4 regions of the Streptomyces sp. NPDC037100 genome follow, and region 3 is predicted to be linked to each of the others. Evidence: riboswitches for the same ligand, from Rfam matches in the RefSeq annotation. Region 3 holds a riboswitch; each other region holds the start of a gene.
What was found. Region 3 has a riboswitch for cyclic di-AMP ahead of ACZ7EG_RS09175 (transglycosylase SLT domain-containing protein). Riboswitches for the same ligand answer to the same signal wherever they lie in the genome.
Positions count from the first base shown of each region.

Region 1: linked by a shared signal. The riboswitch ahead of ACZ7EG_RS08105 (C40 family peptidase) and the one ahead of ACZ7EG_RS09175 (transglycosylase SLT domain-containing protein) in region 3 are both predicted to bind cyclic di-AMP.
Region 2: linked by a shared signal. The riboswitch ahead of ACZ7EG_RS14760 (transglycosylase family protein) and the one ahead of ACZ7EG_RS09175 (transglycosylase SLT domain-containing protein) in region 3 are both predicted to bind cyclic di-AMP.
Region 4: linked by a shared signal. The riboswitch ahead of ACZ7EG_RS36825 (M23 family metallopeptidase) and the one ahead of ACZ7EG_RS09175 (transglycosylase SLT domain-containing protein) in region 3 are both predicted to bind cyclic di-AMP.

Region 1 covers NZ_JBVJSX010000002.1:657,220-660,498, forward strand. The annotation lists gene pcrA (DNA helicase PcrA) at 1-1,073, opposite strand, end outside; cyclic di-AMP (ydaO/yuaA leader) riboswitch at 1,388-1,560, shown strand; gene ACZ7EG_RS08105 (C40 family peptidase) at 1,569-2,774, shown strand; gene ACZ7EG_RS08110 (SLAC1 family transporter) at 2,871-3,279, shown strand, end outside.
Region 2 covers NZ_JBVJSX010000004.1:120,906-124,184, reverse strand. The annotation lists gene ACZ7EG_RS14765 (transglycosylase family protein) at 76-1,035, shown strand; cyclic di-AMP (ydaO/yuaA leader) riboswitch at 1,264-1,428, shown strand; gene ACZ7EG_RS14760 (transglycosylase family protein) at 1,433-2,116, shown strand; gene eno (phosphopyruvate hydratase) at 2,380-3,279, shown strand, end outside.
Region 3 covers NZ_JBVJSX010000002.1:866,793-870,071, forward strand. The annotation lists gene ACZ7EG_RS09170 (polyprenyl synthetase family protein) at 1-902, opposite strand, end outside; cyclic di-AMP (ydaO/yuaA leader) riboswitch at 1,405-1,582, shown strand; gene ACZ7EG_RS09175 (transglycosylase SLT domain-containing protein) at 1,586-2,365, shown strand; gene ACZ7EG_RS09180 (HAD family hydrolase) at 2,329-3,177, opposite strand.
Region 4 covers NZ_JBVJSX010000017.1:46,474-49,752, reverse strand. The annotation lists gene ACZ7EG_RS36830 (M16 family metallopeptidase) at 1-806, shown strand, start outside; cyclic di-AMP (ydaO/yuaA leader) riboswitch at 999-1,163, shown strand; gene ACZ7EG_RS36825 (M23 family metallopeptidase) at 1,176-1,964, shown strand; gene ACZ7EG_RS36820 (GntR family transcriptional regulator) at 2,198-2,893, shown strand; gene ACZ7EG_RS36815 (HPr family phosphocarrier protein) at 3,052-3,279, opposite strand, start outside.

The DNA.
Region 1 (3,279 bases), 210 kb from region 3:
TCGAGCAGGATCGTCGTCGCGTCCGGGTAGTCCTCCTCGAACTGGAGGATGTTGCGGATCGTCGCGCCGCGGAAGGCGTAGATCGACTGGTCGGCGTCACCCACCACGCACAGCTCGGCGGGCGGGATCTCGGCCTCGGGCGGCACGTCGACGGGGTGCTCCGAGGTGCCGACCAGCTCGCGGACCAGGGCGTACTGCGCGTGGTTGGTGTCCTGGTACTCGTCCACCAGAACGTGCCGGAAGCGGCGGCGGTAGTGCTCGGCGACGTCCGGGAAGGCGCGCAGCAGGTTGACCGTCGTCATGATCAGGTCGTCGAAGTCGAGGGCGTTCGCCTCGCGCAGCCGCGACTGGTACATGGCGTAGGCCTGGGCGAGGGTCTTCTCGAAGCCGTCGGCGGCCTGGGCGGCGAAGTCCTCCTCGTCGATCAGCTCGTTCTTCAGGTTGCTGATCTTGGCGCTGAAGGACTTCGGCGGGAAGCGCTTGGGGTCGAGGTCCAGGTCGCGGCAGACCAGGGCCATCAGACGCTTGGAGTCGGCGGCGTCGTAGATCGAGAAGGACGAGGTGAAGCCGAGCTTCTTGCTCTCGCGCCGGAGGATGCGCACGCACGCGCTGTGGAAGGTCATGACCCACATGGCGTTCGCACGCGGGCCGACGAGCTGCTCGACGCGTTCCTTCATCTCGCCGGCGGCCTTGTTGGTGAAGGTGATCGCGAGGATCTGGCCCGGGTGCACGTCCCGCTCGGCGAGCAGGTGGGCGATGCGGTGCGTGAGCACGCGGGTCTTGCCGGAGCCGGCGCCGGCCACGATGAGCAGCGGGGAGCCGGAGTGGACGACGGCGGCGCGCTGGTTGTCGTTCAGCCCCTCCAGGAGGGCGGCGGTGTCCACCACCGGGCGGGGGGCTCCGTCCCGGTAGTAGGCGTCCCGGTCCGGGGGCACGTCGAACTTCCCGCCGAACAGATCGTCCGGGATCGACTCCGGAACGTGATCGTCCTCGGGTGGCGGCGGGGGCTCGTCCGCGGGGCCCCGCTGGGCCTGGAGGTTCGCCAGGAAGCTGTCGTCAAAGAGGCTGCTCATCGCTCTCCGAGTCTAGGGCGCCCCACTGACAGCCCGCCGCCGCCCTGAGAACATCGCCGCGCGCCCGGGGCCCCGCCGACCGCCCGGCGGCGCGTTGTCGCCCTCCATGACGGCGCGATCACACCCTGCTACACGCCCGTCAAGTGCGGACTTTTCCCATCCAATCCCCCTTGATCGTCCACTCTCGGCAACGCTCGGCAATAAGGTCACGAAAATGTATCGGGCATATCACCCATCAACCTTCACAGGGGCCACACGAGTTGGCTACGGTGCGACCAGGCCGCATGACCCCCACCGGCGAACGTCGCCGGGCCGCGCGGCCTCCGCCGAGTCCGGTGTGCCGCAGCGGCAGCCGGAGCCGGGGACCCAACCGTGAACCTGGGGTGAATCGGCCCGCCTCCCTGTGCGGAGAAGGCCGTAGGGCAAACCTTCCGAACCACCCGCCCGAACCCGACAGCTAACCCGGTAGGCGGAACATGGAAGGAGTCGCCTCCCTTGGCGTCGCACCGCAAGTCGCGTCCTACGGGTACGCGCATGGCAGGCATACGGACCCCCGCCCTCGCAACGGCGGCCCTCACCTCCGTGGCCCTGCTGTCCCAGTCGGCCAACGCCGCCCCCGAGGCCGACGACAAGCCCAGCCTGGAGGAAGTCGAGAAGAAGGTCGACGACCTGTACCGCCAGGCCGAGTCGGCGACCGACAAGTACAACGCGGCCAAGGAGAAGACCGCGAAGCAGCGCAAGCGCGTCGACACCCTCCTCGACGACGTCGCCCAGCGCACCCAGAAGCTCAACGAGGCGCGCGAGGAGCTGGGTTCCTTCGCCTCCGCCCAGTACCGCACCGGCGCCGCCGCCCCGGACACGGCGACGTTCCTGCTCGCGGACACCCCGCAGGACTACTTCGACCAGACTCAGCTGATGGACCGCATGACGGGCCGTCAGAAGGTCGCGGTCGACGACTACGTCACGCAGCAGTCCGAGACGATGAAGAAGCGCCAGGAGGCCACGGAGAGCCTGGAGACGCTCACCGAGTCGCAGGGTGATCTGAAGACCGCCAAGGCCACCGTCCAGCGCAAGCTCGCCGACGCGCGCGAGCTGATGTCGAAGCTGACCGCCGAGGAGAAGGCCCGGCTCGCGGCGATCGAGAAGGAGAAGCAGGCGGAGGCCGCCCGCAAGGCCGACGAGCTGGCCCGGCAACAGGCCGCGCAGCAGCAGGCGGAGGAGGCCGCCCAGCAGCAGGACGGCGGGTCCTCCTCGTCCGGATCGACGGGATCGTCGGGCTCCGGCTCGTCCTCCTCGACGGTCCCGGCCGACTCCTCGACGGTCCCGGCCGACTCCTCGTACGCCACCAAGGCCGACAAGGCGCTCGCCTTCGCCCGCGCCCAGATCGGCAAGCCGTACGTGTGGGGCGCCGTCGGACCCGGCTCCTACGACTGCTCGGGCCTCACCCAGGCCGCCTGGAAGGCCGCGGGCGTCACCCTGCCCCGCACGACCTACGACCAGGTCAACGCCGGCACCACGGTCCCGCTCTCCCAGGCCCGGCCCGGTGACCTGGTCTTCTTCTACGACGACGTCACGCACGTCGGGATCTACATCGGCAACGGCATGATGATCCACGCGCCGAAGCCCGGCACGTACGTGCGCGAGGAGTCGATCTACTACGACGGCGAGTCGGCGATCCACAGCGTGGTGCGCCCGGCCTGAGTGAGGCCTGAGGGCCCAGAGGTCGCGTCACGTTTTTGAGGGGCACGCGCGCGTGCCCCTCTCGTAACGCGCGCACCGCTCTCTAGCATCGGCGCTATGTCCGGTCCCTCCCCCTTTGCCGCCTGGTGGGCGACGTATGCGCTGGCGACCGGCACCGTGTCGGCCGGTCTGGACTCGGCGGGGTACGCGGTCCTCTCCCGCATCGCCCTGGCCCTGGCCTGCGCGGCCTGGTCGGCGGCGGCCGCGGGCCTCGTCCAGCGGACGCACGGCGAGTGGCGGGGGGAGACACCGGCCGCGCTCACCACCGTGGCGGCGACCGCGGCCCTGGGCACCGGCTTCTCCGCGGCCGGGCAGCAGCCCCTGGCCGAGGCGCTGCTGGCGCTCGCCATGGTGCTCTGGGCGGTGCTGCTCACCGCGGAGGCCGAGGGGCGGCGTGGGACGGTGTTCCTGCGCTGCGTGGCCACCCAGGGGCTCGCCGTGCTCGGCGCCACGCTCGCCGCGGCCG
Region 2 (3,279 bases), on a different contig from region 3:
TGCCGATACGTTCACCCATCAACGCGGAGGGATTCACGCCGCGTCGATCACCGCTGTCGCGCGAAAGGTCTCCGTATGCTCTCCGGGAACGGTCGACACCGTCGCCCACGCCAGGCTCCGGCTCTCCTCGTCGCGGCCGGAGTGACCGGCTCCGCCATCGCGATCCCACTCCTCGGGGCCTCCGGTGCCAGTGCGGCCGACGGCACGACCTGGGACAAGGTCGCGGACTGCGAGACCGGCGGCGCCTGGAGCCAGAACAGCGGCAACGGTTACTACGGCGGCCTGCAGTTGTCCCAGGAGGACTGGGAGAACCACGGCGGCCTCGACTACGCCGCGAGCGCCGACCTGGCCAGCCGCTCACAGCAGATAGCCGTGGCCGAGAGAATCCTCGCCGACCAGGGAGTCGGCGCGTGGCGCACCTGTGGACTGCTCTCCGGCCTCGAGCAGGGCAAGGGGTCGGACTCGTCCGGTTCATCCGACTCGTCCGGTGAGGTCGACTCGCCCGGTCTGCTCGACTCGCTCGGTTCGTCCCCTTCGGGCAGTCCTTCCTCCTCTCCTTCGTCGTCACCTGACGCGTCATCGGCCTCGAAGGATGAAACCGCCAAGCCGGACAAGTCCACCGAAACCACCGGCTCGTCGCAGAAGCGGCAGTCCGACGGCTCCCCGTCGGCCACCTCCAAGGGCGACAAAGCCGACAGCGCCCGGCAGGGTGGCGACTCCTCGCGGCCGACCGACACCGGCTCCGGCCGTCATCGCGGCCCCAGCGCCGACGAAACCGGCGCGTCCGACGGCGATGGTGCGGGGAAGTCCACGGGGCGTCACTCCGCGCAGGCTGACGAGGGTTCCGGCGACGCGTCCGAGGGCGCCTACATCGTGGGCGTCGGCGACAGTCTCTGGTCCATCGCCGACGCCCTTCAGGTCAGCGGCGGATGGCACACGCTCTACGAGGGCAACGAGAACGAGGTCGGCGCCGACCCGGACCTCATCCACCCCGGTCAGGCGCTCGCGGTCGAGGGCGAAGCGGACGAGAAGTAGCCGTTCGGGCAGTGCGGAAACGGGGGGCGAAGTCCCCCCTAAACCGTGCGAGTTGACGTCATGTTTCGCGGCTAATGTCCCATTTGGGGCCCGTGAGAGATAGATCTCAGAAGCCCTGATCGTCTTTGAAATTCAGTGGATCGCGTGTCTACGGTCGTGATCGCTCGTCACCGCGAGCCCCGGCTGCCGCAACGCCGAATCCTGCCAGCGGCCGTACGGGAACAGTCGTCGCGTCAAGCGCCGTAGGCAGGAGCGGGGGACCCAAGGTAAGTGCCCGACCGGCCGGTTGCCGGAAGGGCTTGGGGTGAAGCCGCGTCCCGAGAGGGGCGCGGCCGGGCAACTCAACCGGCCCGAACCCGACAGCTCACCTCGCAGGCGTCGGTGAGGGGATCTCTCCATGCTGTTTTCCGGCAAGGGCACGCACCGCCGTCCGTCCAAGGCCACTCGTGCCATCGCCATCGCCGGTGTCACCGGTGCCGCCGTCGCCGCCCCGCTGATGGCGGCCGGCAACGCCTCCGCCGCCACCGCCTCCGAGTGGGACGCGGTCGCCCAGTGCGAGTCCGGCGGCAACTGGTCCATCAACACCGGCAACGGCTACTACGGCGGTCTGCAGTTCTCCGCCTCCACCTGGTCCGGCTACGGCGGCACCAAGTACGCCTCCACCGCCGACCAGGCGACCAAGGCCCAGCAGATCGAGATCGCCGAGAAGGTCCTGGCGAGCCAGGGCAAGGGTGCCTGGCCGGTCTGCGGCAAGGGCCTGTCGAGCGCCGGCTACACCGGCGGCGGCTCCTCGAGCGACTCCGGAAGCTCCTCGCAGAGCACCGAGACCCGTCAGACCGAGCAGCAGCCGGCCTCCCGCTCCGACGAGCGCCCGGCGGCCAAGAAGACCGTCACCACCCCGACCGGCAAGAAGGTCGAGAAGGGCGACGGCGAGTACAAGGTCGTCAAGGGTGACACCCTCGGCTCGATCGCCGCGGACGAGAAGGTCAAGGGCGGCTGGGAGAAGCTCTTCCAGCTGAACAAGGACATCATCGAGGACGCCAACCTCATCTACCCGGGCCAGCAGCTGCACCTGAAGTAAGCAGCGGCCCCGGCCGGACCCGTCCAGGGTCCACGGACTCCCCGCCCCGGTGCGTCATCCCCCGTACGCGCCGGGGCGGGGTTTTTTCGGCAACCGGCTTTGTTCCGTTCGGAAACAATTTACTCTCGGTTCTGTCCATGGGGTGGGCGACCCGGTGGCCGATCGCCCGGAGCCGGTTAGGCTCATGTCGCGAGCCACCGGGCCCGCACCTCGCCGGGTCCGCGCGACCCGCGTCACCGCGTCACATCAAGAAGGAGATGCTCGTGCCGTCCATCGACGTCGTCGTAGCCCGGGAAATCCTGGACTCCCGAGGCAACCCCACGGTCGAGGTCGAGGTCGGCCTCGACGACGGCAGCACGGGTCGTGCCGCCGTCCCGTCCGGCGCCTCCACGGGCGCCTTCGAGGCCATCGAGCTCCGCGACGGCGACTCGAACCGCTACCTCGGCAAGGGTGTGGAGAAAGCCGTTCTCGCGGTCATCGAGCAGATCGGCCCGGAGCTGGTCGGCTACGACGCCACCGAGCAGCGCCTGATCGACCAGGCGATGTTCGACCTGGACGCCACCGACAACAAGGGCTCCCTCGGCGCCAACGCCATCCTCGGCGTCTCCCTCGCCGTGGCCCACGCCGCCTCCGAGGCCAGCGACCTCCCCCTCTTCCGCTACCTGGGCGGCCCCAACGCGCACCTGCTGCCGGTGCCGATGATGAACATCCTGAACGGCGGTTCGCACGCCGACTCCAACGTGGACATCCAGGAGTTCATGATCGCCCCGATCGGCGCGGAGTCCTTCTCCGAGGCCCTGCGCTGGGGCGCCGAGGTCTACCACACCCTGAAGAAGGTCCTGAAGAGCAAGGGCCTGGCCACCGGCCTCGGCGACGAGGGCGGCTTCGCCCCGAACCTCGGCTCCAACCGCGAGGCCCTCGACCTCATCCTCGAGGCGATCAAGGAAGCCGGTTACACCCCCGGCGAGCAGATCGCCCTGGCGCTCGACGTCGCCGCCTCCGAGTTCTACAAGGACGGCGTCTACACCTTCGAGGGCAAGAACCGCTCGGCGGCCGAGATGACCGAGTACTACGCGGAGCTCGTCGACGCGTACCCGCTCGTCTCCATCGAGGACCCGCTGTTCGAGGACGACTGGGAGGGCTGGAAGACCATCACCGACAAG
Region 3 (3,279 bases):
GTGTCCCGCCGGGCCTGCTCCAGCGCCGGGTGGGCCCGCAGCAGGCGCAGGGCCTCGGTGTGCCGGTCGTCGTCGGTGAGGTCGGAGTCGAGCAGCTCGCACAGGGCGATGTCCTCGGCGAGCCCGAGCCGGGCGGCGCGCTCGCGCAGCCGGAGCACCGGCAGGGTGGCAATGCCCTCGCGCAGGTCGGTGCCGGGGGTCTTGCCGGACTCGTGGGAGTCGGAGGCGATGTCGAGGACGTCGTCCGCGAGCTGGAAGGCGACGCCGAGCCGCTCGCCGTACTGGGTCAGCACGTGCACGACGGTCTCGTCGGCGCCGGACATCATCGCGCCGAACCGGCACGACACCGCGATGAGCGAACCGGTCTTGCCGCCCAGCACGTCCAGGTAGTGCTCGACGGGGTCCCGGCCGTCCTGCGGTCCGGCCGTCTCCAGGATCTGGCCGGTCACCAGGCGCTCGAACGCCTCGGCCTGCACCCGGACGGCCTCCGGGCCGAGGTCGGCCAGGATGTGCGAGGCGCGGGCGAAGAGGAAGTCGCCGGTGAGGACCGCGACGGAGTTGCCCCAGCGGGTGTTCGCGCTCGCGACACCGCGGCGTACGGCGGCCTCGTCCATGACGTCGTCGTGGTAGAGCGTGGCGAGGTGGGTCAGCTCCACGACGACGGCCGACGGCACGATCCCGGGCGCGTGGCGGTCACCGAACTGGGCGGAGAGCATCACGAGCAGCGGGCGGAACCGCTTGCCGCCGGCCCGCACCAGATGCTGGGCGGCCTCCGTGATGAAGGGCACCTCACTCTTGGTGGCCTCGAGCAAGCCTTCCTCGACAGCCGTCAATCCGGCCTGGACGTCGGCTTCCAGAGCCTGGTCCCGCACGCTCAGCCCGAACGGCCCGACGTCGGTCACGAGGGGTCTCCTGTCTGCTGTGTCTGCCGGTGATTACGCGGATTGTCGATAGGTCGCTGCCCTCACTCGAGTCAGCGTATCCGGTCACGTTTCGATCACCGCCAGCGCCCATGGTTACAGGCCGGGTGGTATCCGATCACGACCGCTATGTTTTCGATCAACCCATAAGAACAGATATTTATCGACTTACCCAGGGGTAGCGAGATATGCACGATTTGCCGTGATGAGTCATTGAATTCCCCTTGGTGGAAATTGCTCCACGGGCTCGCGATCAGTGAGTTGAATCACTTCTTCCCCTTTTCCGCCCCGCATCCACACCGGCCCGTACCGCCTTTCCCCGAAGGCCAGTTGAGTCTTGGCTCCCGCAAAGGATCAAGCGGACCAAACACCCCCGACCAAGGTCAACCGCGCGATATGTGACTGAGGTGCTTGTTCCCGACATGTGCTCTCGCATACGTTCCGGCCCTGTCCGGCGGACGCCTAATCCTGCCGCCGCCCGGACTCCCCACAGGAACCGACTCACTCACGCGTGGCAGGAGCGGGGGACCCAGGTAAGTCGCCGGTCCGCACAGCGGCACGGCTCGGGGTGAAGCCGCGTACGGCACACAGCGCCGTAGGCGGCCGGGCACCTCCCGGCCCGAACCCGACAGCTCACCTCGCAGGCGCCGGAGAGGAACATCGCCATGGCCGGACGAGGCAAGCACCGTCGCCCCAGAACCAACCCGCTGACCCGAGGCATCGTCGCCGCCGGGACCGGCGGAGCCGCACTCACCCTTCCGCTCCTCGGCGCCACGCACGCGAGCGCCGCCGAACCCCAGAGCGCCCCCGCCGCGGCGCAGTCCGTGCCCCGGGCGGCCCAGCCCGCCAAGTCCCTCACGTACACCGTGATCAAGGGCGACTCCCTCGCCCGCATCGCGGACAAGTACGACGTCACGGGCGGCTGGAAGCAGCTCTACAAGGACAACCGCGCCGCAGTCGGCGACAACCCGAAGCTGATCCATCCGGGTCTGAAGCTCAAGGTGAAGACCACCAAGTCGGTCGCGCCGAAGAAGACGGCGACCAAGTCGTCCGCCCCCGCCAAGCCGGCCGCGAAGCCCGCCGGCGGTGTCACCCAGGCCACCCAGGCGTCCGCGAAGACCTACGCGAACAACCTCGACGGTTGGATCCGCGAGTCGCTGGACATCATGGCGCGGCAGGGCATCCCGGGCTCCTACGACGGCATCTACCGCAACATCATGCGCGAGTCGTCCGGCAACCCCCAGGCGATCAACAACTGGGACTCCAACGCCGCCAAGGGCACCCCGTCCAAGGGCCTGCTCCAGGTGATCGACCCGACGTTCGCCGCCTACCACGTGCCCGGCACCCCCTACGACCCGTTCGACCCGGTCGCCAACATCACCGCGGCCTGCAACTACGCGGCCGACCGCTACGGCTCGATCGACAACGTCAACGGCCCGTACTGAGCCGACCCGCCCAGCAGTCGCTCGAGGACGACGGCGATGCCGTCGTCCTCGTTCGACAGGGTGACCTCGTCGGCCACGGCCTTGAGTTCGGGATGGGCGTTTGCCATCGCGACGCCGTGACCGGCCCAGTCGAACATCGGGATGTCGTTGGGCATGTCGCCGAAGGCGATGGTGTCCGCCGGCCGCAGGCCCAGATGCTCGGCGGCCAGCGCCAGGCCCGTCGCCTTGGTGATCCCGCACGGCTGGAGCTCGACCGTGCCGGGCCCCGACATCGTCACCGTCGCCAGTGAGCCGACCACCGAGCGGGCCGTCGCCGCCAACTCGTCGTCCGTCAGGTAGGGGTGCCGCAGCAGCACCTTGCTGATGGGCTCGCCCCACAGCTGCTCGCGCCGCTCGACCCGGACCGCGGGCAGGGTCGGGTGCGGCATCAGATAGCCCGGCTCGATCAGCGTGAGCCCGTCCACCCCGTCCTGGTCCACGGCCGCGTAGACCTGCCCCACCTCGGCCTCGATCTTGCCGAGGGCGGTCTCCGCCAACTCCCGGTCCAGGGTGATGGACCACAGCAGCCGGTCCGCGCCGGCGTCGTACACCTGAGCGCCCTGCCCGCACACCGCGAGCCCCGTCGCGCCGAGGTCGTCCAGGAGCGGCCGCACTCTCGGCGCCGGCCGGCCCGTCACCACGAGGTGCTGGGCACCGGCGTCCGCCACCCGTGCGAGCACGGCGAGAGACCGGTCGGAGAGGGTGTCGTCGCCGCGCAGCAGCGTCCCGTCCAGATCGGTGGCGATGAGTGAATATGCGAGGGGTGCGGCCATGATCAGAGAATACGGACAACGCGCCCCTTCGTTTCATCGCACGGCGGACGCCGATTGCCCGGTTGAAGGCCTCTGCACCAGTTGGCAACAAGATGCTCCGCT
Region 4 (3,279 bases), on a different contig from region 3:
CCGTGCGCGCCTTCTACGAGAAGCACGTCCGCCCTGCCACGGCCACCGTCGTGGTCGTCGGCGACCTCACCGGCATCGACCTGGACGCCCTGCTCGGGGACACGCTGGGCGCCTGGACGGGCTCCCCGGCCGAGCCGCGTCCGGTGCCGCCGGTGACCGCCGACGACACCGGCCGGGTCGTCATCGTGGACCGCCCGGGCGCCGTCCAGACGCAGCTGCTGATCGGCCGGATCGGGCCGGACCGGCACGACCGCGTGTGGCCCGCGCAGGTGCTCGGCACGTACTGCCTCGGCGGCACCCTCACCTCCCGCCTGGACCGCGTCCTGCGGGAGGAGAAGGGCTACACCTACGGCGTACGGGCGTTCGGCCAGGTCCTCAGGTCCGCCCCGGACGGCACGGGTGCGGCGATGCTCGCCATCAGCGGCTCCGTGGACACGCCCAACACCGGCCCCGCTCTGGAGGACCTCTGGACGGTGCTGCGCACCCTCGCCGCCGAGGGGCTGACCGACGCCGAGCGGGACGTCGCCGTGCAGAATCTGGTCGGCGTCGCGCCGCTGAAGTACGAGACGGCAGCGGCCGTCGCGAGCACGCTGGCCGACCAGGTCGAGCAGCATCTGCCCGACGACTACCAGGCCACGCTGTACCGGCAGCTCGCCACGACCGGCACCGTGGAGGCCACCGCGGCGGCCGTCAGCGCCTTCCCGGTGGATCGGCTGGTGACCGTCCTCGTCGGTGACGCGGCGCAGATCAAGGCGCCTGTCGAGGCCCTCGGCATCGGCGAAGTCACCGTCGTCGCCGCCGAGTAGCGGCACGCCCGCGCAGGGGCCCTGGTTGTCTTCAAAGGCGCCAGGGCCCCTTTATGCCCGAATTGGGGTGGGAGTTGCCTGTCTGCCCTGTGGGATGCGCTACAAAAGCCGGGATTCGTTTGGGAATTGAAAGTGGCGCCGCTTAGCGTCGTCCGGGCTGTTCGTCAGGCAGTGCGCCGCACCCGCGGCACCGGACAGTCATCGCCGAGTCCCCGTACGGCGCGAGCCAGGGGAGCCGGGGACCCACCGCAGTCCCTGGGGTGAATCGGACGCCCGCGCGTGCCGCGAGGGAGTCCGTAGGAGACCTTCCTGCTCCGAACCCGTCAGCTAACCCGGTAGGCGAGAGGGAAGGAAAGGACCAGCCACCACATGGCGTTCACTCGCGCCACCGGGAAGCACCGTCGTCCCAGCAGGATCCAGCGTCGCACCGCCCGCGCGGCGGGTGTCGCGGCCCTCGCCACCACCGGCGTGATCGGCACCGTGGCTGCCCCCGCGGCCTTCGCTGCCGAGCCCAGCGCCGAGCAGACCGGCCTCACCCCGGTCGTCACCATGGGCGACACCGTGGCCCAGCAGATCGACGCCCAGGCCGTCGCGCAGCAGCAGGCCGCCGAGGAGGCCGCCGCCAAGCGGAAGGCCGAGGAGGCCGCCCGCAAGCGGGCCGCCGAGGAGGCCGAGAAGGCCAAGGAAGCGGCCGAGGAGGCCCGCGAGGCCAAGGAGCGCGCCGCCCGCGAGGCCGAGCGCAAGCGCCTCAACGCCTACGTGGCCCCGATCTCCGGCTCGTACGTCTCCACCGGCTACAAGGCCAGCAGCGGCCTGTGGTCCTCCGGCAGCCACACCGGCGTGGACTTCCACGCCGCCAGCGGCACCTCCGTGCACGCCGTCGGCGCGGGCACCGTCGTCGAGGCCGGCTGGGGCGGTTCCTACGGCAACCAGATCGTGATCAAGATGAACGACGGGACGTACACCCAGTACGGCCACCTGTCCTCCGTCGGCGTCTCGGTGGGCCAGCAGGTCACCCCCGGCCAGCAGATCGGCCTGTCCGGCGCGACCGGCAACGTCACCGGCCCGCACCTGCACTTCGAGGCCCGTACGAGCCCCGAGTACGGCTCGGACATCGACCCGGTCGCCTACCTGCGCTCGCACGGCGTCGGCGTCTGAGCGGAACCCCTCCGTCGTTCCCGAAGCCCCGGCTCCCCGAGCCGGGGCTTTCGGTGTTTTCCGGATGCCCGCCGGATGCCCGCGGGGCGTCTCTGGAAGCCCGCCGGATGTCCGCTGTCCAAAAAATATCCCTGGATTCCCGCCTGCCGTCGGAAATTCCGGCTCATTGCAATAGAGTCACGGAAACACGCGCCGCTCGTCGGCGTTTCACGGGGATTAAGGGGAGGTCGGTCATGCGTATTCCCGCGCACTCGGTGTGCACGGCCATCCGGGACGACATCGTCGCGGGTGTCCACGCACGCGGCAGCCGGCTCACCGAGGAACTCCTCGCCCGCCGCTACGGCGTCTCGCGGGTGCCCGTCCGGGAGGCGCTGCGCACTCTGGAGGCCGAGGGCTTCGTGGTGACTCGCCGGCACGCGGGCGCGTGCGTGGCCGAGCCCACCGAGCAGGAGGCCGGCGACCTGCTGGAGATGCGGATGCTCCTGGAGCCGCTCGGTGCGGCCCGCGCCGCCCAGCGCCGCACCGAGGCGCATCTGAAGGTCCTGCGCGGCCTGGTCCGGCTGGGCCAGGACAGGGCCCGTCGCGGCAACAGCGACGACCTGCGCTCCCTGGGCGCCTGGTTCCACGAGACGCTCGCCCAGGCCTCCGGCAGCCACGCCCTGACCTCGATGCTCACCCAGCTCCGCCACAAGATCACATGGATGTACGTCGTGGAGGCGCCGCTCAGCCCGGTGGAGTCCTGGACGGAACACGGCGCGATCGTGGACGCGGTGGCGCGCGGGGACGGTGAGCGCGCTCGGGCGGTCACGGCGCTGCACACCGAGCGCGCGATCGGCGCGCACCGCCTGCGCCTCGGCTCCGCCGAGGAACGCGCCGACCGTGTGAGGAACTCGCAACATCCCGTAAACACGGCGAGCCTGCGGCTTTAACACGGCAGCCGTATACAAAGAGAGGCGAATTCCCGGGGGTTTATTTCCGATGCCCGAAGACGGGAATTACTGCCCCCTATGGACCGGGAATGGCGAAGGGCCCGCCCGGTCAATTCGGACGAGCCCTTCGCTGTGCGCCGCATCGGGCGCTCAGGACATCAGACGGTCTCGGGCAGTTCCTCGAGACCCTCGGAGACCAGCTTCGCCAGCCGGTCGAGGGCGGCGTCCGCGCCCTCGGCGTCGGAGGCGAGGACGATCTCCTCGCCCCCCTGGGCGCCGAGGCCCAGGACGGCCAGCATCGAGGCCGCGTTGACGGGGTTGCCGTCAGCCTTGGCGATCGTCACCGGGACGCCTGCGGCCGTGGCGGCTCGGACGAAGATGGAGGC